DNA from 4 places in the Kitasatospora sp. NPDC048540 genome. Region 3 is predicted to be linked to each of the others. Evidence: riboswitches for the same ligand, from Rfam matches in the RefSeq annotation. Region 3 holds a riboswitch; each other region holds the start of a gene.
The links. Region 3 has a riboswitch for cyclic di-AMP ahead of AB0D08_RS29570 (transglycosylase family protein). Riboswitches for the same ligand answer to the same signal wherever they lie in the genome.
Positions count from the first base shown of each region.

Region 1: linked by a shared signal. The riboswitch ahead of AB0D08_RS05895 (transglycosylase family protein) and the one ahead of AB0D08_RS29570 (transglycosylase family protein) in region 3 are both predicted to bind cyclic di-AMP.
Region 2: linked by a shared signal. The riboswitch ahead of AB0D08_RS33515 (transglycosylase family protein) and the one ahead of AB0D08_RS29570 (transglycosylase family protein) in region 3 are both predicted to bind cyclic di-AMP.
Region 4: linked by a shared signal. The riboswitch ahead of AB0D08_RS01350 (NlpC/P60 family protein) and the one ahead of AB0D08_RS29570 (transglycosylase family protein) in region 3 are both predicted to bind cyclic di-AMP.

Region 1 is NZ_JBEZIR010000008.1:61,217-68,235, reverse strand. Features, by position in the region: gene AB0D08_RS05920 (SDR family oxidoreductase) at 1-256, opposite strand, end outside; gene AB0D08_RS05915 (MarR family transcriptional regulator) at 378-872, shown strand; gene AB0D08_RS05910 (PQQ-dependent sugar dehydrogenase) at 935-3,295, opposite strand; gene AB0D08_RS05905 (carbohydrate-binding protein) at 3,410-3,817, opposite strand; partial or broken gene AB0D08_RS05900 (hypothetical protein) at 3,797-4,627, opposite strand; cyclic di-AMP (ydaO/yuaA leader) riboswitch at 5,012-5,166, shown strand; gene AB0D08_RS05895 (transglycosylase family protein) at 5,171-6,229, shown strand; gene AB0D08_RS05890 (AEC family transporter) at 6,344-7,019, shown strand, end outside.
Region 2 is NZ_JBEZIR010000128.1:5,446-12,464, reverse strand. Features, by position in the region: gene AB0D08_RS33530 (cytosine permease) at 1-1,154, shown strand, start outside; gene AB0D08_RS33525 (SDR family NAD(P)-dependent oxidoreductase) at 1,081-1,515, opposite strand; gene AB0D08_RS33520 (cytochrome P450) at 1,675-2,922, shown strand; cyclic di-AMP (ydaO/yuaA leader) riboswitch at 3,142-3,326, shown strand; gene AB0D08_RS33515 (transglycosylase family protein) at 3,331-3,969, shown strand; gene eno (phosphopyruvate hydratase) at 4,167-5,453, shown strand; gene AB0D08_RS33505 (septum formation initiator family protein) at 5,630-6,103, shown strand; gene AB0D08_RS33500 (DUF501 domain-containing protein) at 6,187-6,822, shown strand; gene AB0D08_RS33495 (Ppx/GppA phosphatase family protein) at 6,819-7,019, shown strand, end outside.
Region 3 is NZ_JBEZIR010000097.1:10,043-17,061, reverse strand. Features, by position in the region: gene AB0D08_RS29580 (PP2C family protein-serine/threonine phosphatase) at 1-145, opposite strand, end outside; gene AB0D08_RS29575 (hypothetical protein) at 354-554, opposite strand; gene AB0D08_RS29570 (transglycosylase family protein) at 649-1,836, opposite strand; cyclic di-AMP (ydaO/yuaA leader) riboswitch at 1,844-2,013, opposite strand; gene AB0D08_RS29565 (G8 domain-containing protein) at 2,275-4,443, shown strand; gene AB0D08_RS29560 (hypothetical protein) at 4,523-5,401, opposite strand; gene AB0D08_RS29555 (DUF397 domain-containing protein) at 5,821-6,066, shown strand; gene AB0D08_RS29550 (ATP-binding protein) at 6,350-6,856, opposite strand.
Region 4 is NZ_JBEZIR010000001.1:252,113-259,131, reverse strand. Features, by position in the region: gene AB0D08_RS01365 (PfkB family carbohydrate kinase) at 1-215, shown strand, start outside; gene AB0D08_RS01360 (hypothetical protein) at 235-1,509, opposite strand; gene AB0D08_RS01355 (C40 family peptidase) at 1,530-2,594, opposite strand; gene AB0D08_RS01350 (NlpC/P60 family protein) at 2,848-3,930, opposite strand; cyclic di-AMP (ydaO/yuaA leader) riboswitch at 3,941-4,125, opposite strand; gene AB0D08_RS01345 (C40 family peptidase) at 4,494-5,522, opposite strand; gene AB0D08_RS01340 (NYN domain-containing protein) at 5,774-7,019, opposite strand, start outside.

The sequences.
Region 1 (7,019 bases), on a different contig from region 3:
CGCCGGCGACGCAGGCAGCCACCGACGCGGGGTCGGTCACGTCCAGCTGCCGCACCTGGACCAGCTCGGCGACGCCGGCCTCGGCGGCGGCCCGCTCCAGGGCGCCGGAGCGGGTGAGGTCCCGCATGGTGGCGACCACCAGCCAGCCGGCCCGGGCGGCGGCGACGGCCGCGGCCAGGCCGATGCCGGACGAGCAGCCGGTGATCAGGACGGTCCGGTTCGGCGTGGTGGCGTCGCGGGGGGCGGTGCTGGACATGGGGGTACCTCGTTCGGGGTCGGAGGGCGGTCGACCGGCTGAGGTCGGTCATCCCAGCCGATTGCGTGTACACACACACTAATACTGTGTGCGCGCACACGCAAGCAAGTACGATGCGGTCATGACGCGCGCCGAGCTCTCCCTGGGGCCCCTGTCCGACCAGGACCACGCCTTCTACGGCCTGGTCTGGGCCGGCACCACGCTGGCCGCGCACGTGGACCGCGAGCTGACCCGCACCCACGGCCTGCCGATGTCCTGGTTCGAGGTGATGCTCTGGCTCAACGGCCAGCCGGAGCCGGTGGCCGCCTCCGACCTCGGCGCCCGCACCATGCTCAGCCGCAGCCAGGTCTCCCGGGTGGTGGACGCGCTCGCGGCCCGCGGCCTGGTCGCCCGCAGCCCCTCCCCCTCCGACGCCCGTTCGGTGCGGATCGCGCTGACCGAGCACGGTCGGCGGACCTTCGCCGAGGCGGACGCGGCCCGCCGGGAGATCCTCCGGCCGGTCTTCAGCGGGCTCCTGGACGAGACGGACATCCAGGCCCTGGAGACCGTCTGGCGCAAGCTCAAGCAGCCCCACGCCGAGAAGCGGCCGGACGGCCCGGCCGAGGCCGGGAACTGACCCGGGGGGCGCGGGGAGAGCCGTCGCGCTCCCCCCACGCCCCCGCGGGCGCGTACGCCGGGTCAGCCGATCGCGATCCGGAAGACCTTGTCCGCGCCGTCGGCCGCGCCGCCGTTGTTGTCGGCGTTGGTGGTGGTGAGCCAGAGCTGGTCCGCACCCGGCACCTTGGCGACCGTGCGCAGCCGGCCGTAGGTGCCGACGTAGTACGAGGTGGGCGTGGAGACGCTCTCCGAGTCGCCGTTGATCGGGATCCGCCACATCCGCTCACCGCGCAGCGCGGCCATGTAGACCACGTTGCGGACGATCGCGATGCCGCTCGGCGAGGCCTGGTCGACCGGCCAGCTCGCCTTGGGGTTGGTCATGCCGGCGACCGTGCAGTCGCCCTCGCAGGTCGGCCAGCCGTAGTTGGCGCCGGGCTTGATCAGGTTGAGCTCGTCCCGCTTCGCGTTGCCGAACTCGGCCTCCCACAGGCGGCCGTTGCGGTCGAAGGCGAGGCCCTGCGGGTTGCGGTGGCCGTAGCTGTAGACGTAGTTGCCGAACGGGTTGCCGGGGGCCGGCCGGCCGGCGGTGGTGAGCCGCAGGATCTTGCCGTTCAGGGAGTTCTTGTCCTGCGCGTCGGCGGGGGTCTCGGCGTCGCCGGTGGAGGCGTAGAGGTAGCCGTCCGGGCCGAAGGCGAGCCGGCCGCCGTTGTGGTACTGGTTCTTGCCGATGCCCTGGAGCAGCACGGTGTAGCCGCCGAGCGAGGTGCCGGTCCAGGTCATCCGGACGATCCGGTTGCCCTCGGCCGCGGTGTGCATGAAGTAGACGTAGTGGTTGCCCGACCAGTTGGGGTCGACCGCGACCCCGAGCAGGCCGCCCTCGCCGTTGGTGGTGACGGCGTCGGGCACCGTACCGGCCAGGGTGCGGGTGCCGCCGGTGGTGAGGGTGAAGACCTTGAAGCTGTCCCGTTCGGTGACCAGCGCGCTCCTGCCGTCCGGCAGCCAGGCGATGCCCCAGGGGACGGTCCAGCCGCTGGAGAGCACGGACGGGGAGCCCGGGACGCCGCCGTCGGATCGGCAGGCGCCGGTGGTGAAGGAGACCGGGGCGGACGGCGGTGACCAGCCGCCCGCGGTGTCCTCGGCGACCACCGTCAGGGTGAACGGGGCGTCACAGGCGAGACCGGTGACGGCCGTGGTGGTGGCGGGCGGGGTGCCGGCCACGGTGGCCAGTACGGCGGCGCCGCTTCGGACCTGGTAGCCGACCACGCCCCGGTCGTCGGTGGAGGCGGCCCAGCTGAGGGTTGCGCCGGTGGAGGTGACCGCCGAGACGGCCGGGGTGCCCGGCCGGCTGGGCGGCGGGTCGGAGCCGGCCGGGGTGGTGCACTCGGTCGCGACGCTGGCGGGTGAGGCGTTGCCGGACGCGTCCCGGGCGACCACGGCCAGGGTGTAGGTGGTGCCCGGGGCGAGGCCGGTGAGCCGCTGCCCGGTCGCGGTGCCGGGCGCCTCGGCGATCTTGTTGCCGTGCTCGTAGAGGTCGTAGGCGCTGACGCCGACGTCGTCGGTGGCGGCGCCCCAGGACAGGGTCAGGGCGTTCGGGGTGAGGCCGGAGCAGGACGGCGTGCCGGGGCGGGTCGGGGCGGTGGTGTCGGCCGCGGTGCCGACCTGCAGCCGGTCCAGGTTGGGGCCGCCGGACGCGGTGACGGCGGTGGCCCGGACGGTGTTGGAACCGGCCCGCAGCGGCGCGCCGACGGTCCTGGTGGCCCAGGTGTTCCAGTCGGCGGTGGACGGGAAGGAGACGCCGGCGGCGACCACGGTGCCGTTGACGGCGATGTCCATCGGCCGGTCGGTGGTGCCCGCGTTGGCGTACCGGAAGGCCAGCGGGGCGGTGCCGGCCGCGGTGGCGCTCACCGTGAACTCGACGGCCGAGCCCGCCGCGTTGGTGTAGTCGACGAACCCGGTGCCGGTGTAGCCGGTGTGGTTGGTGGCGACGGCCGCCCGGGTGAGCGCGGCGTCCTCGGCCTGGTAATCGGCGCTGGGCGCGGTCGGTTCGACGTCCAGGCTGTCCAGGTCGGGCAGGCCGGCGGCACTGGTCGAGGTCAGCCGCACCCGGTTGGCGCCGGCGTCCACCGCGGCGGTCACCGTGGCGGTGGCCCAGTCGTCCCAGGTCCCGGTGGACGGGAAGGACCGGGCGGCCGATACCACCGTCCCGTTGACGGCCACGTCGCCGTGCCGGTCGACCGAACTGCCGATCACGTTGTCCCCGTTGACGAAGCCCGTGCCCGAGTAGCCGCGGTGGTCGGACGCCACCGCGCCGAGCGTGACGGTCGCGGACTCGGCCTCGTACCGGGTGGCGGCGGCCGAGGCCGTCGGCGCGGCGCCGACCGTGGTGGCCGTCAGGAGGGCGGCGGCGGCCATTGCGGCGCCGATGCTGTGCAGGTGCTTCATCGGGGACTCCTCGGCCCTGGTGCCGGACGACGGTCCCGGTGGACCGGTACGGGGTCCGCGCGGCGGCGGGGCCGGCTGCGGTGGGAGATCTGCACGGGTGGTCGGTCCTTCGGGTCAGCGGAGTTCGATCCGGTCGAGGTTGGGGCCGCCGGCCGCGCCGGTGGCGGTGAGCCGGACCGTGTTGGTGCCCGCCCGGAGGGCGACCGGCAGGGAGGTGGCGGCCCAGGTGTCCCAGTCGGCGGTGGGCGGGAAGGACACCGCGGCGGCCCGCGCGCCGTTGACGGTGACGTCCATCGGGCGGCCGGCGGCGGTGCCGTTGGCGTAGCGCACGGTCAGCGTGGCGCTCGCCGCGGCGGCCGAGTGCAGGGTCCACTCGGCGTGGCTGCCGGCGGCGTCGGACAGGTTGACGAAGCCGGCGCCGGTGTAGCCGCGGTGCCCGGTGTCCAGGACGCCCTGCGAGAGCCGGGCCTCCTCGGCCCGGTAGACGCCGCTCGACCCGGACACCAGCTGGTAACCGCGCATCGAGGTGGTGAGCAGGTGGCAGTCGCGCAGGGATCCGGAAGTGTCGCCGAGCGAACGGTAGATCCCCCACTTGGGCCGTACCCGGTCGGCGAGGAAGGTGTCGACGCCGGTCCTGGTCACGTCCGTCACCACGGCGCCCGCGCTGCGCAGGATCCAGCGCACCGAACCGGACGTCCCGTCGCCGACCCTGACCTGGAGGTCGACGTCGATCCAGCGGTCGTGCAGCGGCTCGAGCGGGGTCCGGCCGACCAGGACCCCGGCGACGGGCAGTTGGAGTTCGACGGTCGGGGTGCCGGAGACCCGGCGCAGCGACTGGACCAGGATCGGCGAGGTGCCGTCCCCGGGCTGCTTGAGCTGCATGATGTGGGTGAAGGAGGTGGTCGCCCGCAGCGAGCCGGGGATGAACAGGGCGTAGGCGGCGCGCCAGGTCTGGCCGGGCTTCCACTCCAGGAAGGAGCCGGGGCCGGTCCGCATGCCGGTCACCTCCTGGCGCTGGCGGTCCGTCATGGAGTCGCGGTCGACCAGGTGCATGTCCCAGCGGAAGGCGTCGCCCTCGGTGCGGATGTGCGGGTGTCCGGCGGGGTGCGAGCCGGCCCGGTCGTCCTCGACGGTCTCGAAGGCGGCGAGGCCGTCGGCCGCGGCCGAGGGCGACCAGCGCAGGTGCCAGGAGTCGACCGAGAGGCCGGACCCGGCGGCGGCCGGGGCGGTGGGCGGTGGGCCCGGGGCGGCGGCCCGGGCGGTGGACGGTAGCGCGGCGGCGGCGCCGGCGAGGGCCGCGCCGAGGACGGACCTGCGTGAGAGCGTGCTCATCTCTCTCCTCACAGCGGGGGTGGGGGTCCGGGAGTGCACAGCGCTCGGCCTGGGCTCCCCGGGGGAGGAGGGGCCTGAGTACCGTTCAGAATCGACGCCTGAACGAGCACGGTCAATGACTTCGGTTAGGAAAGTTTCCCAATCATTCGAGGAGCGGCCCGCGCGGGGCCCGCCGACCGTGCGTCACCGAACCTCCGTTGCAGGTCGCGGACGGTTCCGGCACGCGCCGCATGCGGTTCCCGCCGAGGGCCCCGAAGTCAACCGTGATGATTGTGTGATGCTCGGTATGCAGGCTTGTTATTGAGGTGTTGATCCCTCTAATCTCCCAGGCAGCCCGCCGCTGCGGGCGCCCGGAACGCGGCACGCCCAACCCTGCCCACCGCGCCACCGGGACGACCGGACACCCTGGGCAGGGGCGGGGGACCCAGGTTATTGCGCCGACCCCCATCGGCTCGGGGTGAAGCCGCGCCCGACGCGCGGCCGGGCCACCTCCCGGCCCGAACCCGACAGCTCACCTCGCAGGCGTGCGGAGAGGGATAACTGATGGTGTTTTCGGGTTCCGGGCGTCACCGCCGTCCCACCCAGGCCGACCGGGCCGTCGCGGCCGCCGGCGTCGCCGGGGTCGGCCTCGCGCTCCCGCTGCTCACCGCGACCGGCGCGCACGCGGCACCGGCCGTCGCGCCGGACACCTGGCAGGCGGTCGCCCAGTGCCAGACCGACGGGGACTGGCACGGCAACCCCGGCACCGGAACGTACGGCGGCCTCGGTCTGACCCTGCGGACCTGGGCCGCGTACGGCGGCGACGAGTTCGCCGCGCAGCCCGACCACGCCACCCCGCAGCAGCAGATCATCGTGGCCGAGCGCCTGCTCGCGGCCCGCGGCTCCAGCCTGTGGCCCACCTGCGGCCCGGCGGCCGGCCTGCCCGCCCCGGTGGTCGACACCCCGCCCGCCGCCGACCCGGGCGTGCCCAGCCTCGACGCGTCCACCCCGGTCCGGGGCGACGGCGGGTACGTCCCGCACTTCGTGCTGCCGTACCTGGAACCCTCCGCGACCCCCGCCGTCCCCGGAACCACCGGGACCACCGGTGAGCTGCCGCCCGCCGCCCCGGCCCAGCCCGGCGGCCTGCCGACCGACCTGCCCGGCACCACGGTGCCCGGCACCACCCCGGTCGACCCCACCACGGCCGCCCCGGTCACCCCGGCCCCGGGCACCACCCCGGCGCCCGGCACCGGTGCCACCACCCCCACCACCTCGCCGAGCCCGGACGCCACCACCACCCCCGCCACCGGCCTGCCGGTGCCGGGCGCCTCCGGCACCACCGCGCCCGCCACCACCGGGCAGCCGGCCACGCCGGACCCGGCCGCGACGGCGACGGCGACGGCGACGGCGACGACGGCCGCCACCGCAGCAGCCACCACCACGCCCGCGGCCACCGCACCGGCGCCCGCGACCACCTACACCGTCGCCCCGGGCGACACCCTCTCCACCATCTCCAACAGCCTGACGCTGGGCGGCTGGCAGCACCTCTACGAGAGCAACTCCCCCACGGTCGGCACCAACCCCGACCTGATCCACCCCGGCCAGGTGCTCAACCTCCCCTGACCGGCCGGGACCGGCCCCGGCCGGCCCCACCCGAACCCCGCACCGGACCACCGGGCACGGGCCTGGCAGACTGCTGCCGACGGCCCGTGCCCGAACGATCCCAGCCGAGGTTCCATGCAGTCCCTGCTCGCCGGCTTCGCCCCGATCTGGGTGCTCACCGCCGTCGGCCTGCTGATCGCCCGGACCGGCCTGCTCGGGGAGCAGGCCGAGGCGGTGCTCGGCCGGTTCGTCTTCCATGTGGCCATGCCCGCCGCACTGTTCACCATGCTCGCCGGGGCCCGCCCGGCCGGCCTGGTGGGCGCCGCGATGCTGGCCTTCGCCGCGGGCACGGTGCTCACCGCCGGGCTGGGCTTCCTGGCGGGCCGGGTGCTGTTCCGCCGGGCCCCGGCCGACCGGGCGATCAGCGGGATGGCGGCGGGCTACGTCAACTCGGCCAACCTCGGCATCCCGGTGGCCGTCCAGGTGCTCGGTGACGCCTCGTTCGTGGCCCAGATCCTGCTGTTCCAGGTCCTGCTGGTGTCCCCGGTGATCCTCGCCCTGCTCGACGCGGGCACCGCGCCGGCCCGCGCGGCGGCCGGCTCCGGGACGGCGGCGCCCGGCCCGCTGCGGCGGCTGCTCACCATGCCGGTCCGCAACCCGGTCATCCTGGCCTCCGCCCTCGGTGTGCTGGTCTCCGCCGCGGGGTGGCGGCTGCCGCCGTTCCTGGCCCGGCCCGGCGAACTGCTCGGCGCGGCGGCGGTCCCGACCGCGCTGCTCACCCTCGGCATGTCGCTGCACGGCCGCCGGGCCG
Region 2 (7,019 bases), on a different contig from region 3:
TCGCCATCTCGGTCTGGACCGGCGGCACCGCTGTCATGGTCGCCGCCCACGAACTGCTCGGCACCCCGGTCGGCCGCGGCCCGCTGGCACTGGCGATGCCCGCGGCCGCGGTGGCGGTGGTCCTGGTCGCCGCCCTCGGGCACAACGCCCTGGTCCGCACCTACAAGGCGACCGCCGTGCTCGGCGGCCTGATGCTGCTGTTCCTGGTCGTCGTGCTGGTACCCGGGTTCGACCCGGGCTACGGCGGCGGGGACCTGGTCCTCGGCAGCCAGGGCACCACCTGGCTGCTGGCGGCCACCTCCTCGGCGGCCGCACCGCTCTCGTACGCCACCTTCCAGGGCGACTACAGCCGCTACATGTCCGGGCGCCGCGGCGACCGGCCGGTGCTGTGGTGGGCCGGCGGCAGCATGTTCCTCACCTGCGTCGCCGCCCTGCTGGTCGGCGCGTACGTGACGACCTTCTTCCCCACCGACCCGCTCTGGCTGCAGGGCCTGACCGACGCCGTACCGGGCTGGAGCGTCCCGGTGATCGTGGTGTTCGGCCTGGTCGGCACCCTCCCGCAGGGCGGCCTGTGCCTCTACGCGGCCGGGCTGTCCGTCAACTCGCTGTTCTGGCGCACCTCACGGGCCGCCGCCACGCTCGCCGTGGCGGTGCCCTCGATCCTGGCCCTGTACCTCGGCGCGGTGGTGTACGACGCGATGGACTCGATGTCCGCGTTCGTCTCGCTGCTGCTCACCGCGGTGGCGCCGTGGGCGGCCGTGCTGACGGCCGGCTACCTGCTGCGCCGGGGCCGTTACCGGCCGGCCGAGCTCGCCCCGGCCGACGCCCCGGCGGGCCGCTACTGGTACACCCGGGGGCTCAACCCCCGGGCGGCGGCGGCCTTCCTCACCGGCGCGGTGCTCGGCGTGCTCTGGGTCAACAACCCGCTGTACGTCGGCCCGCTGGCCGAACTGACCGCGGGCGTCGACCTCAGCCTGCCGGTCTCCTTCGGCGCCGCGGCACTGCTGTACGTGCTGCTGGTCCGGCTGTCGCCGGAGCCGGGCGAGAGCCCGGCCGGGCCGCCCGAACGGTACCTGCCGCTCAGCGCCCCGGCGCTGCCACGGCAGTCCCGCTCCCGGCCGGCGCCCGACGCTGGGCCGGCACGACCTCGCTGATCGCCTCGCCGACCAGCGCGAGCAGCTCGGCCAGCGGGTCGAGGTGGTCGGGCAGGTCGGCGAGCGCCACGATCCGCTCGCCGTCCGGTCCGGCCACCGCGAACAGGTCGATCGGACCCAGGTGCTTGCGGGCGGTCTCCACCAGCGCGGCGACGTCGCTGGGCTGGTGGACGTCCGCACTCACCCCGACCACCGGGCAGCCCGGCCGGTCCAGCTCGGCGGCGAGGTCCTCGGCGACGCCGGGGTGGAGATCCGCGATCAGCAGCCCGGCCGCGCCCGCGGCGGCGAACCGGCGGGCGAGACCCGCCCCCGAACCTCCGCCGAGCACCGCGATGACCACCACTGCCCCGGCTACTCGCATGGCCTGCTCCTCCTTGAGCGAAACCGCCGCGGGCCGCACCGCACCGCGGCCCACACATGGCTGTCGGAGGATCGTAGACACGCGGCGACCCTCCGCAACAGGGATTACCCGCCAGGTGACCAGACTCACGCCCGCGCAGGCAAAGGTTACGGTCGTGCCATGCCGGAACCAGTCGAGTCCACCCAGCCGGAGCTCTTCACGTGGGAGTTCGCCGCCGACCCCTACCCCGCGTACGCCTGGCTGCGCGAGCACGCCCCCGTGCACCGCACCACGCTCCCCAGCGGCGTGGACGCCTGGCTGGTGACGCGCTACGCGGACGCCCGGCAGGCGCTCGCGGACGGCCGGCTGTCCAAGAACCCGGCGCACCACAGCGGGCAGGCGCACCGCAGCGGCCGGGTCGGCATCCCGGGCGAGCGCCAGGCCGACCTGATGACCCACCTGCTGAACATCGACCCGCCGGACCACACCCGGCTGCGCCGCCTGGTCTCCAAGGCCTTCACCCCGCGCCGGGTCGCCGAGTTCGAGCCGCGGGTGCAGCACCTCACCGATCGGCTGATCGACGACTTCGCGGCCCGCGGCTCGGCCGACCTGATCCACGAGTTCGCCTTCCCGCTCCCCATCTACGCGATCTGCGACCTGCTCGGCGTACCGCCCGAGGACCAGGACGACTTCCGGGACTGGGCCGGGATGATGATCCGGCACGGCCGCGGCCCGCGCGGCGGAGTGGCCCGGGCGGTCAAGAAGATGCGCTCGTACCTGCTGGAACTCATCCACCGCAAGCGCGCCGACCTCGGCGACGACCTGATCTCCGGGCTGATCAGGGCCAGTGACCACGGTGAGCACCTGACCGAGAACGAGGCCGCGGCGATGGCCTTCATCCTGCTCTTCGCCGGCTTCGAGACCACCGTCAACCTGATCGGCAACGGCCTGTACGCGCTGCTGCGCAACCCCGCCCAGCGCACCCTGCTGCAGGACTCGGTGGCACGCGGTGAGCGGGAGCTGCTGGCCACCGGGGTGGAGGAACTGCTCCGCTACGACGGACCGGTGGAGCTGGCCACCTGGCGGTTCGCGACCCGTCCGCTGACCATCGGCGGGGTGGACATCCCGGTCGGCGACCCGGTGCTGGTGGTGCTGGCCGCCGCCGACCGGGACCCGGCCCGCTTCGCCGCCGAGAACACCCTCGACCTGGCCCGCAAGGACAACCCCCACCTGGGTTTCGGCCACGGCATCCACTACTGCATCGGGGCGCCGCTGGCCCGGCTGGAAGGACAGCTGGCCATCGCCACCCTGCTGACCCGGCTCCCCGACCTCACCCTGGCGGCCGAACCGGAGAGCCTGCGCTGGCGCGGCGGACTGATCATGCGGGGGCTGCGCGAGCTGCCGGTGGCGTTCTCGGCACACCCCTGACGGTGTGTCGGTCCGCGTGTCGGACGGTGATTTTCTCGCCGTCCGAATGACTATCAACTCGGACATATAGGGACGGTTGGTGGGCGATCTTTGACGGTTCGTAATTTCTCCGTGATGGCGGCGATATGAGCTTGTGATTGGCACATACGTCTGCCTAACCTCCGGGAAGCTCGCAGTCGCGGGCCCCGGACGCGGAACGCCGAATCCTGTCCCCGCGCCCCGGGAAGCCGACCAGAACCAGGACAGGGGCGGGGGACCCAGGTTTGCGCCGTCGCCCCCCGACGGCTAGGGGTGAAGCCGCCGACGCGGGCAGGAGCACTCGTTCCCGCCCCGCCGAGACGGCCGGGCCACCACCTCCCGGTCCGAACCCGACAGCTCACCTCGCAGGCGTGCGGAGAGGGAATCCACATGCTCTTCACCGGTACGGGCCGTCACCGTCGTTGGAACCGGGCCGAGAAGGCCATCGCCGCAGCAGGCGTGGCCGGGGTCGGTCTGGCACTGCCACTGCTCGCCGCCCAGGGCGCGACCGCAGCCCCCGTCTCCACCTGGGAGAAGGTCGCCCAGTGCGAGAGCGGCGGCAACTGGAGCATCAACACCGGCAACGGCTTCTACGGCGGACTGCAGTTCACCTCCGACACCTGGCGCTCGTTCGGCGGCGTGAAGTACGCCGCCCAGGCCCACCAGGCCACCAAGAGCCAGCAGATCGCCGTCGCCGAACGGGTGCTGGCCGCCCAGGGCCCCGGCGCCTGGCCGGTCTGCTCCCGCCGGGCCGGGCTGGCCAAGGGCGGCCCGCACCAGCAGGCGGACGCCGACCCCTCGTCCCGCAGCGCCGCCGCCCCGCCGGTCGAGCGCGCCTCCGAGCCGTCCTCCGAGGCCCCCGACGACCAGGGCGGCGAGTACACCGTCGGCCCCGGTGACACCCTGTCCGCCATCGCCGAGGCCCAGCGGCTGGCGGGCGGCTGGGAGCAGCTCTACCACGCCAACCGGGCCGTGATCGGCGCCGACCCGGACCTGATCGAGCCCGGCCAGGTCCTGCGGCTGGGCTGACCCGGGCCCGGCGCGGCCAGGCCGTCCCGGCGACGGTTCGGCAGGTACGGCCTGGTTTGCGGGCATTCAGGTGAACTACCGGCGAGTAGCCGGGCCACACGGTGAGACGGTGCCGAGGTCTGCGCGGCCCCGGCTCCGGGTGCGGTTAGGCTCTGGTCGTAACGACAACACATCCCGCTTCCGCAAGGAGATGCCTCGTGCCGTCCATTGATGTCGTCGTAGCCCGTGAGATTCTCGACTCGCGCGGCAACCCCACGGTCGAGGTCGAGGTCGGGCTCGACGACGGGAGCACGGGCCGCGCCGCCGTCCCGTCCGGCGCCTCCACCGGTGCCTTCGAGGCGCTGGAGCTGCGGGACGGTGACAAGAACCGCTACTTCGGCAAGGGTGTCGAGAAGGCCGTCCTGGCCGTCATCGAGCAGATCGGCCCGGAGCTGGTCGGCTACGACGCCACCGAGCAGCGCCTGATCGACCAGGCCATGCTCGACCTGGACGCCACCCCGGACAAGTCCTCGCTCGGCGCCAACGCGATCCTCGGCGTCTCCCTCGCCGTGGCGCACGCCGCCTCCGAGGCCTCCGACCTCCCGCTGTTCCGCTACCTCGGCGGCCCGAACGCGCACGTGCTGCCCGTTCCGATGATGAACATCCTCAACGGCGGGTCGCACGCGGACTCCAACGTCGACATCCAGGAGTTCATGATCGCCCCGATCGGCGCGGAGTCCTTCTCCGAGGCCGTCCGCTGGGGCGTCGAGGTCTACCACACGCTCAAGGGCGTGCTGAAGGAGCGCGGCCTGTCCACCGGCCTCGGCGACGAGGGCGGCTTCGCGCCGAACCTGGACTCCAACCGCGAGGCGCTCGACCTCATCGTCGAGGCCATCAAGAAGGCCGGCTACACCCCGGGCAAGGACGTCGCGCTCGCACTGGACGTCGCCTCCTCCGAGTTCCACAACGACGGCGCCTACACCTTCGAGGGCAAGGCGATCTCCTCCGCCGAGCTCATCGACTACTACGCCGAGCTGGTCGCCGCGTACCCGCTGGTCTCCATCGAGGACCCGCTGGACGAGTCGGACTGGGACGGCTGGAAGGCCATGACCGAGAAGCTCGGCGACAAGGTCCAGCTGGTCGGTGACGACCTGTTCGTCACCAACCCGGAGCGTCTGCGCCGCGGCATCGAGACCGGCACCGCCAACGCGCTGCTGGTGAAGGTCAACCAGATCGGCTCGCTCACCGAGACCCTGGACGCCGTCGAGCTGGCCCAGCGCAACGGCTACCGCTGCATGATGTCGCACCGCTCCGGTGAGACCGAGGACGTCACCATCGCCGACCTCGCCGTCGCCACCAACTGCGGCCAGATCAAGACCGGCGCCCCGGCCCGCTCCGAGCGCGTCGCCAAGTACAACCAGCTGCTGCGCATCGAGGAGATCCTCGACGACGCCGCCGAGTACGCGGGCCGGGGCGCGTTCCCCCGCTTCCGCGCCGCGGAGTAATCAAGCACAGCCGCTCCGCGGAGTAACAAGCACAGCCGCTCCGCGGAGTAACGCGTAACGAGCGCAGCTGCCGCGAACACGGTCGCCCGCTGTACCGGTGCCCCGGTCCTCACCCCGTAGGGTGGAGGCCGGGGCACCGGCGCGCAGGCCCCGCACACCACGGGGAGGGGTACCAGATGGCCAGGTGGAGGATCCCGGGGCTCCCGGCGCGGCCGCGGTTCACCAGCCGGGCCACGATCCTGGTGCTCGTCCTGTGTTCCCTGGTGGCGATACTCGCCTACCCGGCCCGCCAGTTCATCGCGCAGCGGTCCGAGCTCGCGGAGCAGCGGGCCCGGGCCGAACAGGTCAGGCAGCAGGTCGAGCAGCTCACCCGGGACCGGGCCCGCTGGCAGGACCCGGAGTACGTGAAGGCCCAGGCCCGGGAGCGGCTGCACTACGCGGTGCCCGGCGAGACGCCGTTCGTGTCGGTGGACCCGTCGCCCTCGGCGGCCGTCAAGTCCTCGTCGACCGGTGCGGCGCCCGCCGCCCAGGCGAAGGCCCTCAAGCCGTGGTACGCCGGATTCTGGGAGTCGGTCGACCTGGCCGACGCGGCCTCGCCCCGGACCGGGCCCGAAGCCGGAGCCGTACCCGCACCCGCAGCCGGGCGCTGACCCCGGCCGCCGATCCCGGCCGCCGGCCCGGAGCACCGAAGCACACCCCCCGAACCCCCGCCCCTCACGAAGACAGACCGCTGATGACCACTGAGCACACCCCCGTTGCCGATTCCGATGTCGCCGCCATCGCCGCCCAGCTCGGCCGCGTGCCGCGCGGCCTGCGCGGGGTCGCCCACCGCTGCCCCTGCGGCAACCCGGACGTCGTGGAGACGGCGCCGCGGCTGCCGGACGGTACGCCGTTCCCCACGCTGTACTACCTGACCTGCCCCAAGGCAGCCTCGCTGATCGGCACCCTGGAGGCCGACGGGGTGATGAAGGACCAGAGCGCGCGGCTGGCCGAGGACCCGGAGCTGGCCGCCGCCTACCAGAAGGCGCACGAGGACTACATCGCCCGCCGGGACGCGATCGAAGTGCTGGAGGGCTTCCCGAGCGCGGGCGGCATGCCGGACCGGGTGAAGTGCCTGCACGTGCTGGTCGGCCACGCGCTGGCGGCAGGTCCCGGCGTCAACCCGCTGGGCGACGAGGCGATCGGGATGCTGGAGGACTGGTGGGCCAAGGGCCCGTGTGTCTCCCCGGCCGAGGTCGAGGCCAGCGCTGCCCGGGTCGCCGAGCAGCGGGCCGCCGCCGAGGACCACGCGGCCGTGATCGCCGCCAAGGAGCAGAAGACCGCCGAGCGGGCCGCCAAGCGGGCGCAGGCGGAGGAAGAGGGCCAGTGACCGTCACCAGGGTCGCCGCGATCGACTGCGGCACCAACTCCATCCGGCTGCTCATCGCCGACCTCGACCCGGCCACCGGGGAGATCACCGACCTGGACCGCCGGATGGTGATCAACCGGCTCGGCCAGGACGTCGACCGCACCGGCCGGCTGACGCCCGAGGCGCTGGAGCGGACCTTCGCGGCCTGCCGCGAGTAC
Region 3 (7,019 bases):
CCCCGGCGAGCACCGAGGCCGCCGCCACCATCGGGTCGCCCCAGTAGTCGGCGGGGGAGAGCGAGTCCCAGACCAGGCCCGCGACCACCAGCGCCCACGGGGCCGCCCGCACGTAGCGGGGCCACTGCGTGGAAGTCGACGCCATGGGCGATCACGATCCCCCGTCCGGTGGGCCATCTGCCCCGACTCTAGCCGCCGGGGGCCCCGCCCACCCGGTGGCAACACACCGGCCCGGGGACGGTCCGGTGCGGCCCCGGTCCGGGCCGGGGCCGGGTACGGCGAACGGCCCGGAGACGGGAGGTCTCCGGGCCGTCACGCACGTCTTCGGGGGTGAGGGCGTCGGGTCCGGCTCCTCAGCCCTCCTCGGCGACCGGCCTGCGGGGGTCCAACCGCTGCTGGTCGGCCGCGTCGCCGGTCCGCGCCTCGGTGCGCCGGGTGCGGTCGAGGTAGTCACGGACGATCAGCTCGACCGCGTCCTGCGGATTCCTCGTGCCGGACTGGAGCATCACCTCGATCGCGAGATCGGCGTCGAGGGTGATGGTGACCTTGGCCATGGCGGGCGCTCCTGGAGGTGGACCCGCCGTAGCCCAGGCCGCGGCCCCCGGAACCGGAAGGGTCTCCGAGGGCGGCGGCCCGGTGGATCCTGGATCAGATCCGGCCGGCGAAGTCCGGCGCGTAGTCGGCGATGGTCTCGACCCGGACACCCGCACGCGGGTTGGCGGCCTCGACGTACTTGCCGTCACCCACGTACAGGGCGACGTGGTAGACGCCCGAGTTGCTGCCGTTGTTGGACCAGAACAGCAGGTCTCCCGGCTGCAGGGAGTCCAGCGACACCCGGGTGGTGGTGTCCGCCTGGTCGGCGGCGACGCGCGGCAGCGAGACGCCGGCCTGGCGGTACGCGGCCTGGGTCAGGCCGGAGCAGTCCCAGCCGCCGTCGCTGCTGCCGCCGTAGACGTAGGCCTGGCCGACCTTGGACAGCGCGAAGTTGATCGCGGCGGCCTTGGAGCCGGTCGCCTGGGTGGCGGCGGCGGGCTTGGCGGCGGTGGCGGCGGCCGGGGCGGCGGTGGCCGGCTTCGGGGCGGCGGCCGGGGCGGCCGGCGCGGCGGTGGCGGTGTCGTCGCCCAGGCTCAGGTGCTGGCCCGGGTAGATGACGTCGGCGCCCTCGGTGAGGACCGACTTGTTCAGCTCGTAGAGCTTCTCCCAGCCGCCCTGGACGTGGTTCTGCTCGGCGATCTGGGACAGCCAGTCACCGGCCCGGACGGTGTAGTCGTGGGCGCCCTGGTGGCCGTTCCACTGCTTGCCGTCCCACTGCTTGCCCGCCCACTGGTGGGTGTCCTGCTGGGGGGCGGCCTGCTGCGCGGCCGGCTTCGGCGCGGCGGCGGGCTTGGGGGCGGCGGCCGGGGCGGCCGGCTTGGCGGCGGTGGCGGCCGGGGTGCTCGCGGCGGCACCGGTGTTGATCTGCGGGGCCTCGCCGCCCTTGGTCAGACCGGCCTGGACCGAGCAGACCGGCCAGGCGCCGGGGCCCTGGGAGGCGAGCACCTTCTCGGCGACGGCGATCTGCTGGTCCTTGCTGGCCAGGTCGGCGCGGGCGGCGTACGAGGTACCGCCGAAGGCGGCCCAGGTGCTGGAGGTGAACTGCAGACCGCCGTAGAAGCCGTTGCCGGTGTTGATGCTCCAGTTGCCGGAGGACTCGCACTGGGCGACCTTGTCCCAGGTGGCGACGGAGGCGGCGGAGGCCGAACCGGCGGTCAGGCAGGGGATGGTGAGACCGATGCCGACCACACCGGTGGTGGCGATGATGCGACGGGCACGCTTGGAGGCGCTGATGGGCAGCATGAAGACGCGTTCCTCTCCCACGCCTACGAGGTGAGCTGTCGGATTCGGGCTGGAGTTGCCCGGCCGTGCTGAGCACGGCTTCACCCCAAGCCCGGTCCCGGTACTGGCGTACCGCTTCCGGGCGACCTACCTGGTTCCCCCGCTCCTGCCGCGGTGCGTTTTCGGCACTGCCAGCGCACCCGGCGGCAGGACTCGGCGTTCCGGGTGGCTGGGTCCGTGTGACCACGAACGTGGGAGGACATTAGGCAGAGATAAGTTGAAACCGCAAATATGTGTGAGCGTCGTCACATCTCCCGCGCACGGCCTTCATGATCGATAAACCTCGCCCGGACCGTTCATGTTCGCTCGCTTTCGCGCAAAAGCCTTTAACGGATGGGGACTTGCCTATGCTGCAGTCGACAGGGCCGGACCTGCGGCCCGGGGGAGGGACGACCGACCGTGGAGCCAGAGCAGAGACCGCCGCAGCCGCCGGGCGAGGGCGGGGAGCAGCCGGCCCCCGCCCGCCGGCCCCACTCGCACCGGGGCGCGCCCGAGCGGCCCGCCGGGAGCAGCCGCCGTGCGCTGCTGATCTGGGGGGCCGTCGGCATCGTCGCCGCGGTCGCGGGCGAGGAGGCGGTCCGGCAGAGTCCGGTCGGCGCCCGCCGCCCCGGCCCCGGCCGGACCGCCGCCCCGCCCACCGCGAGCGGGCACCAGCACGGCACCCCGTCGCCCGCGGCCTCCGTGGCGCCGCCCTCCGAGCAGCCGCCGCCGACCGTCGCCGAGGGCGGCCGCCGCTGGTCCGACCCGGCCGGCTGGGGCGGCAGCGTCCCGGGACCGAAGAGCGCGGTGCGGATCACCGACCAGGTGCTGCTGGACACCGACGCCGCCGTCGGGTCCCTGGTGATCGAGCCGGCCGGCTCGCTGGTCTTCGCCAAGGACAAGAACCTCACGCTCAGCTCGGCCGGCAACATCGAGGTCCGCGGCACCCTGAGCGCGTCCCCCACCGACGCGGTGGTGCACATGGTCAGGTTCCCCGGGGTGGACGAGCGCCGCTTCCAGGGCGGCGGCATGACCGTCGTCGACACCGACACCGGCCTGTGGGTGACCGGCGCCGGCTACCTGCGCCTGGACGGCGCCGCCCGGACCGCCTGGGTCCGGGCCGCCGGCGCGCTCAAGGCCGGCGACACCAGCATCACCCTCGCGGCCGCCCCCGCCGGCTGGCAGGTGGGCGACGAACTGGCCGTCACCCCGACCGCCGCCCCCGACAGCGGTGACGACTTCTCCGCCCAGTACGACCTGCGCACGGTCCGTCAGGTCAAGGGCGCCACGGTCGTCCTTGACGGCCCGTTGACGTACGCCCACCCCCGGGTCGCGGTCGGCGCGGGCGTCACCGTCGGCGCCGAGGTCCTCAATCTGACCCGCAACGTCCGCGTCGAGGGCACCGAACAGGGCCGGGCCCACATCCACCTCACCAGTTCCCGTCGCGCGGACGTCCGGCACGCCGCGCTGCGCTGGCTCGGCCCGCGCACCAACGGCAAGGAGCAGTGGAACGGAAAGCCCGTCACCGACCCGGTGCTCGGCCGGTACGGGCTGCACTTCCACATGCTCGCCGACGCGTCCCGGGGGACCGTGGTGCAGGGTGTGGTGGTCCGCGACGCGGGCAACCACGCCTTCGTCCCGCACATGAGCCACGGCGTCACCTTCCGCAGCTGCATCAGCCACAACACCTGGGAGGACGCCTACTGGTGGGACGGCCCGCAGGACACCCGCACCCCGCAGGGCCCCTCCGACGACATCGTCTACGACTCCTGCGTCGCCTCCCGGACGGTCTTCGAGCCCAACCCGCGCGGCTACCGGCTGACCGGTTTCAGCCTCGGCGCCGGCAGCGGCAGCAAGGCGACCGGCTGCGTGGCGGTCGGCGTCCAGGGCGCCACCGGCGCCTCCGGCTACGAGTGGCCGGAGACCAGCGAGGGGGTGTGGACCTTCGAACGCTGCCTGGCGCACAACAACCTGGAGAACGGCATCTTCGTCTGGCTCAACGCCCAGCACCACCACACCGTCGGACAGTTCGTCGCGTACCACAACGGCGGCTGGGGCATCGAGCACGGCGCCTACCTGAACGACTTCGACTACACCTCGAGCGTGCTCTACGGCAACGCGGCCGGCGGCATCGCCGTGCACGCGCTCGGCCGGGACAAGGGCACCGTCTTCGACGGCTTGCTGATCGACGCGGCCGGGCAGTCCGACTACGCGGTCTCCACCCTCAAGCACCAGCTGGCCGGCGTGCCGGTGACGATCAGCCGCTGCCGGATGACCGGCTACCGCAAGGCCGGGGTCGCCTTCCGGGCCACCACCGACGGGCAGCCGGACGACATCCAGGTGCTGGACTGCTCGTTCAGCGGCAACGAGGTGTGGCTCGACCCCGAGTCGCCGACCCCCAAGCGGATCGTGCTGCGCAAGGCCGGGGACGCCCAGGCGGTCGAGCTGAACAAGTCCCAGGGCGTCGCCGCGGCCCCGGCGTGGAACGCCTCGACCACCCCGGCCGACGTCCCGGACGGCCCGCGCCAGCCCGTCACCCCGTCCGTCCGGCTCGCCGACGCGGCGGTGCCGACCGCCCGGGTGACCTGACTCCCGCCACCGCCGACGCACCCGGCCTCGGCCCCCAGGTGGGGGCCGAGGCCGGGTGGTGTCGCGGGTCGCGCGGGACTCAGCCCTCCGGCTGCTCCTCGGCGTACTCCTCGTCGAGCGGCGCCGGGGCGGGCAGCTGCGCGAGGTAGCTGCCGGCGATCAGCTGACCGACGGTCGGGTAGGCGCCCAGCGGGGCGGCGCTCGGGCAGCCGGTCTCCTCGGCTGCGGCGGCCAGCAGCTCCGGGTCGGCCTCCGGGCCGATCACCAGCGGGGCGAGCGCGGGACGCTGCGAACCGGTGGCCCGCAGGTGGTCGACGGCCGCGGCCACCGAACCCGGGACGTCCAGCGCGGCGGCGACGACCGGCACGGCGAGCCGGGCGGCCAGCAGCACACCGGTGATCCCGGCGGCCGTGGCGGCCTCCTCGCCACCGGTCACGGTCAGTACGATGCCGTCGGCCGCCGTGGTGATGGCGAACAGCCGGGCGCGGTCGGCGCGGGCCAGCCCGGCCTCGGAGAGGCGGACGTGCACGGCCTCGGCCAGCAGCGGGTGCGGGCCGAGCGCGTCGGTGACGGTGGAGCCGAACTCGGCGGCCACCTTGTGCAGCTCCTGCAGCCCGAGGTGCGGACCGGTCAGCAGCGGGACCACGACCGGCGCGGGGTACCCGGCGTTGGTGGCCTCGGCCAGCAGCGAGCTGACCGTGACGGCGCCCTCGGTGCCCTCGCTGACGTCCAGGTAGGCGGCCGCGGCCTCGATGCCCGGCTGCTCGCCGCGCACGATGGAGAGCAGCTCGTCCACCACGGAGCGGGACTCGGGGCCGGCCGTGACGGGTACGGCGAGCACCATGGCCGGGGAGCCGACCGGGATCTCGGGGCGCTCAGGACGACGGTGGCGCCCCCGCGCACGGGAGCCGGGCGTACGGACGGGCAGTGGCGCGCCCGGGATCGCTGCTGTGCTCATGGCGGAGATCGTAGGACATTCGCCCGCCCCTACTGCAGCCGGATCCCAGGAACCGGGCAAACCGTCCTGGACAAGAGGGATGTTGTCGGGCAAAGCGGTCACCTTTCCGGGGTGGTTACCCAGTTGCCGGGCCCTTCGATCGTGACGCGGCTCACACTTGGCCGACGTAACTGCCCGTGAGGTGCCCGGCGTCTCTTGAAGATCGACACCGTGCTTGCCGAGGTGTACGGACGGTCATCGGATCGCCGGGTATTCGTGGCGGTATGCCCGCTTACGTACCGTCAGGCGGCCCGGGGCATCCGCGTCGAGGGGCTGTCGGTCGCGTGCATTCGCACGGGCGCTATCCCGTGCCGATGCACGTGCAAGCCGAGCTATCATCACGTCAGGTGAGGAGATCGCCGTCGATCGGGGAGATTTCAATGCGTGAGGCTTTCAACGGCATGGCGGCTGCGGACCTCGACGGTGTGGTCTGGCAGAAGAGTCGGCACAGTAACTCCCAGGGGAACTGTGTGGAGTTCGCGGCGCTGCCCGGCGGAGACGTCGCGATGCGGAACTCGCGCTTTCCCGACGGCCCCGCGCTGGTGTACACCCGGGCCGAGATCGAGGCGATGCTGCTCGGGGTCAAGGACGGGGAGTTCGACCACCTCGGCGCGGGGGCGAACTGACGTCCGGTGGGACGTCGGGGCGGGTTTCGGGCCGTCGTGGGCACCGGTTGCCACGGCGGCCTTTGGTTTTGCCGGCGGCCGCCGGCCCGCGGGGGGCGTGGGGTCCGGGGGGTGGCCCGGACGGGCGGGGCGGGTGGCGGGGGCGCCCGGGCGCCGCACCCGCCGGGTGCGCAGTGCGTGCAGTAAGTACTGTGCGGCGGAGGCAGACTGACCGCGCGTCAGCGCCGTGTCAGCGCCCGGTGTCAGAGTGACGCGTCGGCGCCGAGCGGCGGGGCGCTGCCGGTCAGGCGGAACGGCGGTGCCGTCCGGCGGCCGGAGCCTCCGGTGCCGCCTCGAACAGCGCCCAGACCACCTTGCCCGCGCCCGCCAGCGGGTGCCAGCCCCAGGAACGGCTGAACGAGTCCACCAGGTGCAGCCCCCGGCCGGACTCCGCCACGAAGTCGGCCTCCCGGGCCACCGGCCCGCTGCTGCTGGGGTCGCTCACCGCGCAGACCACCTGCGGTGAACGGTGCACCAGGCTTATTCGGATCGGCAGGGTGGCGTCGGCCGCCTGCCGCGGTCCCGGCTGCGCGGGCAGCCGGGCGGGCTCGGCCGCGCCGAGCGCGTGCCGCAGCGCATTGGTTACCAACTCCGAGGCGACCAGGGAGACATCGTCGAAGAGCTCCCCGAGACCCCAGCCGAGCAGGGTGGATCTGGCGAACTCGCGAGCGGTTCTCACGGCTTCGAAACGGGGAGCGAGGGTACAGCTGACCACGTGGGGGTCGGTCGCCAAGGCCGTTCCGGTGCTCATGAAGAGCTCCTCCCATAAGGGGGCCGACACGGCTGGACCCGCCGGGGTCATGCCGGTCACCTCCGACTCGCTCGGCCGCGCGGCCGCTACGCCCGACGACCACTCGCGCGCACGCGAATCCGGCTGCGCGACGGGCGCTGCCGGGTACGGCGTGCGGATCGCG
Region 4 (7,019 bases), on a different contig from region 3:
GGCCGGTGGTCGACAGCAACGGCGCAGGCGACGCCTTCGTCAGCGGGTTCCTCAGCCGCCGGCTGGCCGGCCGGCCGGTGGAGGAGTGCATGCGCGCGGGTGCGGCGGCCGGTGCCTGGGCCTGCACGGCGGCGGGCACCCACACCGCGCTGATCGGCCCGGACCGGCTCGCCGCCGCCCTCGCCCCGGCCCCGGCGGCCCCGGCCACCGCCTGAGCGTCCGGACCGCAGGCCGTCAGGCCAGCCGGGCCGCCTCCGCCGTCCAGAGCCTGGTGAAGTCGGCGGCGCCGATCCCCAGCCGCCCGCGCAGCACCCGGTCCAGCACCGCGTCCGGGCTCTCCCCGGACGCGGGCCGACCCGTGCGGCCGTAGTCCTGGTAGAACCCGACCAGGCCGCGCTCACCGAACTCCCGCGCCAGCACCTCGCAGGCCAGCCAGGACAGCTCGTACGCCTGCCCGATCCGTTCGGTGCCTGCCGTGAACGCGGCGTCGGCCGGCAGCGCCGTCGGCACCCGGCCCGCCGCGACGTCCTGGGCCAGCGCCGGCGCGATCTGCCGGGCGGTGCGCCCGGTGCCCAGGTAGGCGGTGTGGTCGGCGACGCCCTCGGACAGCCACATCGGGGTCCACGCGTGGGTGTCGGCCCGGGTGGCGACGTGGGTGGCCTCGTGCGTGACGACCACCCGCCGGCCCAGCTCGCTCAGGCCCCGGTACGCCTCCGGGTTGACCACGATGCGGTCCGCCGGGGTGTGCTCCGGCGCCCCCGCGGCGGCCACCGTGACCGCGGCGATGCCCTGGTACGCCTCCGGTGCGACATCCAGCACACGGGCGAAGTCGACCTCGGTGGCGGGGAGTTCGAGCAGCAGCCGGCCGGCCCAGGCATCCCCCCAGACCGCGTCGACGTCCGGCACCGCGCGGTCCGCCCGGGCGGCCAGCTCGGCGACCCGGTCCTGCTCGGCGAGCCCGAGCACCAGGCAGTGCGCGCCGCGCACCGCGCGGACCGTGCCGAGGTCCCACAGCGCGGGGGCGCCGACCGGCCCGTCCTCGGCCAGCCGCCACCCGTCGGCGAGCCGGACCAGGGCCAGCCGCCGGGTCAGCGTCGCCGGGTGGTCGTCCAGCCCGGTCAGCCGGTGGTCGAGCTCGGCGGTGACGGTGATCCGGTCCGCCTCCGGCGGCGGCTCGGTGAAGCCGGTCAGCCGGTAGGCCAACGCGGCGAACGGCACCTGCGCGAGCCGGTCCAGTGCCGCCTGCTGATCCGGCTGCGCGGCGGGCGCCGTCCCGGCCGCGAGCGCGGCCCGGTCCAGCCCGATCAGGGCCTGCGCGCGGCGCGCGAGCAGATCCTCGACCACCGGGCGCAGCGGCGCGGCGCCCGGCGCGGCGGCCGCGGCGGGACGGGCGTCCGCCCGCAGCAGCGGCAGCGAGAGCTGGGCCAGGCCGCCGGCCGCCAGCAGCAGCGCGGCGCGCCGGGACAGCACGGGCCGCCCGTCCCCGGACCGCGGGGGCAGGTTGGTCACCAGCTGTTCCGGCGCGCCGCTCAGACCCGTACCACCCCGGAGACGGGCATCGCGTTGACGCTCTCGTAGCGGACCCGGGCGCCCGGGTACGGCGCGTGCACGACCACGCCGCCGCCGGCGTACATGCCGACGTGGTGCATGTCGTTGTAGAAGATCACGAGGTCTCCGGGCCGTGCTTCGCCGAGGCTGATCCGCTGCCCCGCGAAGGCCTGCGCCTGCGAGGTGCGGGGCAGGGTCACTCCGGCCTGCCGCCAGCTCCAGTACATCAGACCGGAGCAGTCGAACGTACGGGGCCCGGTCGACCCGTACACGTACGGCGATCCGATCTTGCTCACGGCGGCGGCCAGCGCGGCGGCGGCCCGGCCGGAGGAGGGCGGCTGGTCGCCGAGGTCGATCCGGTCGGTCCCGCGGGTGGCGCGCTGCTCGGCGGCCCGGGCGTCGTCGGCGACCATCCTGGCCCGCTCGGCGGAGCCGAGGCTGTTCAGCAGCCGCTGGGCCTTGGCGAGCCGGCCGCGGACCTCCGACCTGCTCTGCGCCAGCGCGCGCCGGACCTCCTCCAGCTCGGCGAGCTTGGCGCCGACCTCGGAGCGGCGCTGGTCGAGCCGGCGCTGGCGGTCGAGCACCAGGCGCAGGGTGTCGTTCTGCCGCTGGGCGGCCTGGTCCAGCGCCCTGGCCCCGGCCAGGTACGCGTCGGGGTCGGAGTCGAGCATCAGCCGGACGCCGGGGTCCATCCCGCCGGCCCGGTACTCGGCGCCGGCCAGTGCGGCGAGGTCCTGCCGGAGCCGGTTGAGGTCCTCCTGGCCGGTGGCGACCTGGTCCTGCAGGGCCGAGGTCTCGCTCTGCAGCCGCTGCTGGTACTCCTGGGCGGCCTCGAACCTCTGGCTGGCCTGCTCGGCCTCGTCGTAGAGCCGGTCGACCTGGGCCTTGACGTCCTGCTTGGCGACCGGCTCGGCGGGCGGCCCGGGCAGCGCCCGGGCGCTGCCTGCGACCGTCACACCGAGGGCGGTGGTGGTCGCGGCCGTGACGGCCAGCGCGCGGGCGAGCCGCCGGACGCCCGGCAGTTGGGGACGGCGGTGCACGGTCATGCTGCGGCGACTCCCGTTCCTCGGGCCGGGCCACCGCCGCCGCCCCGGGCGGGGGCGGCCGTCCTCGCGGAGGTCCGGGGGCAGACGTTAGCGAGTCACGGCGATCTAGTCCAAACCCCTCCAGTAGCGAATATTTGACCACTAATCGGACACCTGGCCCAACGCCGCGAAGCCCCGCAGGCCCGGGGCACGACGACGCCGGCCCGGCGCTCACGGGGAGCGCCGGGCCGGCGGACGAACAGCACGGACCGCGTCAGGGGCGGACGATCGCGTTGATCGGGCTCATGGTCGCCGTCTCGTAGCGCACCACGGCACCGGTGTGCGGGGCGTGGATGACCTGGCCGTTGCCCACGTACAGCGCGACGTGGCTGGCGCTGCTGTTGTAGATGATCAGGTCGCCCGGCAGGGCGTTGGCGATGTTGGTGCCGACGTTGGTCCCGGCACTGCGCTGCTCCTGCGAGGTCCGCGGCAGCGACACGCCGGCCTGCGCGTAGGCCCACTTCATCAGGCCCGAGCAGTCGAAGCTGTCGGGGCCGGCCGCGCCGTAGGAGTACGGCGTACCGAGCTTGGACTGGGCGGCCGCGATGGCGGCGGCGGCGTGCGAGCCGGCCGGCACGTTGACGGCCACGTCGGTGCGGGCCGCGTCGCGGGAGGCCCGCTCGGTGCTCTGACCGCCGGTCGCCTTGGCCTTCGCGTCGGCGGCGGCCTTGGCCTCGGCCGCGGCGAGCTCGTCGCGCTCCTTCTGGGTGAGCGAGTCGAGCAGATTCCGGGCCTGGGCCAGCTTGCCCTGGATCTCCTCCTTGTCGGCCTTCAGCCGCTGGGTGGTGGAGTCCAGCTCGGCGAGCTTCTGCTCGGCCTCGGCCTTCTGCTGGTCGAGCTTGGCCTGCTCGCCCTTGAAGGACTTCAGCACGTCGGCCTGGGTGCTGCCGACCTGGTTCATCGCCCCGGCCTGGCCGAGGAAGGAGTCCGGGCTGGCCGAGAGCATCAGCTGCACGGTCTGCGGGATCCCGCCGGTGCGGTACTGCTCGGCGGCGATCTCACCCAGGCTGCCCTGAATGGTGCTCACCTCGGCCTGCTGCCGCGCGACCTGGTCCTGGAGCTGGGAGACCTGCTTCTGCAGCCCCTGCTCCTTCTCGACCGCGGCGTTGTACTCCTCGGTCTTGACCTCGGCCTGCTCGTTGAGCGTGTCGACCTGCTGCTTGACCTGGTCCTTGCTGGGGGCCGGGTCGGCGTGCGCGCCGGCCTGCGAGGACAGCGCCACCGCGGTGGCGGCGGCAGCCGTCAGGATCGAGACACGGGCCCGGCCGGCGGGCTTGGGACGACGATGGGACGCCACGAAGGCGGACTCCTTCTCCCTCACACCGCCTACCGGGTGAGCTGACGGGTTCGGGCCGAAAGAGACGCCCTACGACGCCTCACCGGCCACCCGTCCGGCACGCGAACCTCCGCGCGCCGCCGCAGCGGCCGACCTGGCGCCGATTCACCCCGAGGAACGTGGTTCCCCGGCTCCGATCGACAGCGACCCCCGTCGGGGGCTTCCCCGTGGGCAGTCGAACTGCCCAGCTGCGTCTCGGACTCGGCGGCGACCACCGTTGCCACCCGGGTTGGATGGACGACTGGGCGGCGGTCCGTGGGATGACCCTAGTAACCCATCCGTGATCCGTTCAAATCGTTGTCAGAAAAAAGTCGTAATTCTGGCTAAGTTCGATTGTGATTACGACCGACAGTGACGGTACATCTACGCTCGGCCGATAAGTATTACGAATATGGCCGGATAATGGGACACCCGGACGTGTCGGAGATCACAGCGCGATCTCGACCCGTCCGGGCGTCCATGGAGAGCTGTAGCGGCGTCAGTTGATCCCGAGTGACGCCGAATGTCCGATATGGGACAGGGAGTCAGACCCGGCGGATCGTCTTGATCGGCATCGCGTCGGCCTTCATCACCTTCACCACGTCACCGGTGTGCGGGGCGTGCACCACCAGGCCGTTGCCGATGTACATCCCGACGTGGTGCGCGTCGCTGTGGTAGATGACCAGGTCGCCGGGCTGGGCGTTGGCGATGTTGGTGCCGACGTTGACGCCGACCGTGGCCTGGCTCTGCGAGGTGCGCGGCAGCGAGACGCCGGCCTTGGCGTAGGCCCAGACCATCAGGCCGGAGCAGTCGAAGCTGCTCGGGCCGGTGGCGCCCCAGACGTACGGCGAACCCTGCTTGCTCATCGCGGCCGCGACCGCGGCCGCGGCGTAACCGCTGGCCGGGGGAAGGTTGCTGAGGTCGAACCGGGAGTCGCTGCGGGAGGCCTTGTCACCGAGCACGGCGGCCCGGTCGGCGGCGCTCAGCTGGTTGAGCAGCTTCTGCGCGTCCTGGAGCTTGGACTGCACCTCGGCCTTGGCGTCGTTCAGCGCCTGGGTGGAGCGGTCCAGCTCGGCGAGGACGGTCGCGGCCTCCTGCTTCTGCTGGTCCAGCCGGCGCTGCTGGTCCTTCAGCGACTTCAGGGTGTCCGCCTGGGTGCTGGCGGCCTGCTCGAAGCTGGAGGCCTGGGCGAGGTAGCCGTCCGGGTCCGCGGAGAGCATCAGCTGCATCGACGGGTCCACGCCGCCGGAGCGGTACTCCTGCCCGGCCACCGCGGCCAGCCCGGCGGCCAGCTCGGTCATCTGGCCCTGGCCGCGGGCGACCTGGTCCTGGAGCTGGTCGGCCTGCTTGCGCAGCTGGTCGGCCCGCTCCTTGGCGCCGTTGTAGCGCTCGGCGGCCTGCTCCTGCTCGTCGAGCAGCTTGTCGACCTGTGCCTTGACCTCGTCCTTGTTCGGCTTGGCGGGCGCCGCGTGGGCGCTGACCTGGGCGGACAGGGCGACCGCGGTCGCTGCGGCAGCGGTCAGCACGGTCACCCGCGCACGGCTCGGCTGCTTAGGACGGCGGTGGGAGGCCAAGGGGGTAGCTCCTTCTTCCTGCTGGACTCACCCGAACGAGCGAAAGTCCGGAATATAGGTTTGACGCCAGACCCTAGTGAAGATCAAGCTCCGGCGCCACTCCCCTATCGGAACGAACTTCCTACCCGCCAGGGCCGTTCACGCCGCCGACACATCCCGGCCACGCACGGGTGACGGGCGCTCAGCCCGATTGACGCCCGGGAGCCCCCGGACACCCGCCCGGGAGCCCTCGCACCCACCGGAAGGGGACGCTACGCCCGGGCCAGCCGGTTCAGCAGCAGGACCGAGGCCACCGGGCGCGCACCGGCCTTGCGCACGCCCTCCGCGACCTCCTTGTCGGTGGACACCACCACCACCGGACGCCCTTGCGGCTCCGCCCGGACCAGGCGGCGGATCAGCTCGTCCGCGGTCTCCCCGGTCCGGCTGAACCGCACCCGCACGCCCCGCGGCGGCGCCATCATCACCGGAACGTCCAGGTCCTGCCCGTCGAACACGCAGGTCACCTCGGCCTGGGTGCGCTGCGCCAGCATCGCCAGCCCGCCGAGCAGCCGCATCCGCTGCTGCTCCAGCGGCAGCGCCGGGTAGCCGGACTTGGTCACGTTGTAACCGTCCACCACCAGGTGGACCTGCGGGATCGCCAGCAGCTGGTCCAGCAGCGCCGGGTCGTCCTCGGCCAGCCCGCGCCTGGCCACGTCGTTCGGCGAGGCGGAGACCGGGGCCACCGCGTCCACCAGGTCCGCCGGGCGCAGCTGCGCGACCGGCAGCGCCAACTCCCGCTGCAGTCCCTGCGCGGACTGCAGCACGGTGTCCAGCAGCAGCCGCAGCCGCATGTCCTCCACACTGCGGCCCTCGCGCGCGGAGCGGCGGCCGGCCTCGACGGCGGCCTCCAGCTCAGTGATCCGATGCTTCAGCCGGCGCGCCTCGCTCTCGGCCGCGCTGCGCTCGGTCGTCCCGGCCGCCCGCAGCGCCTCCAGCTCACCGTGCAGCTTGCGGCTCTCGGCCTGCGCCCGCCGGGTGTCGCTCTCCAGGCTGCGGACCCGCTTGCGCAGCGACTCGGCCTCCTTGCGGACGCCCTCCGACTCGGCCCGCTGGCGCTCCAGGTCGGCCCGGGCGGTGGCGCGCACCTCGGACAGCTCCTCCTGGAGCTTCTCGACCAGCCGGGCGGCCTCCGCGGCGGCGCCCTCGGCCCCGGCCCGCTCGACCTCCTCGCCGGCCTCCACGACCACCCGGGTCCAGCCGGCCGTCCGCAGCAGGTAGGCGCCGGCGGCCACGTCCATCGGGTCGGCCGCGCCGGGCACGGTGCCCGACTCCAGGGACCGCACCAGGTCGGGCTGGCCGAGGCGGAGGCGGTCGGCTATCCGCAGCCGGAACACCGGGTCCGCCTCCAGCGCGGCGGCCAGCGCGGTCCCGGCGTACTTGGCCCGCCGGGCGGGGGTGAACTTCGCGTACTGGCGCAGCGAGGCGGGCAGGTCGGCGGCGGGGATGCCGCCGAGCGCG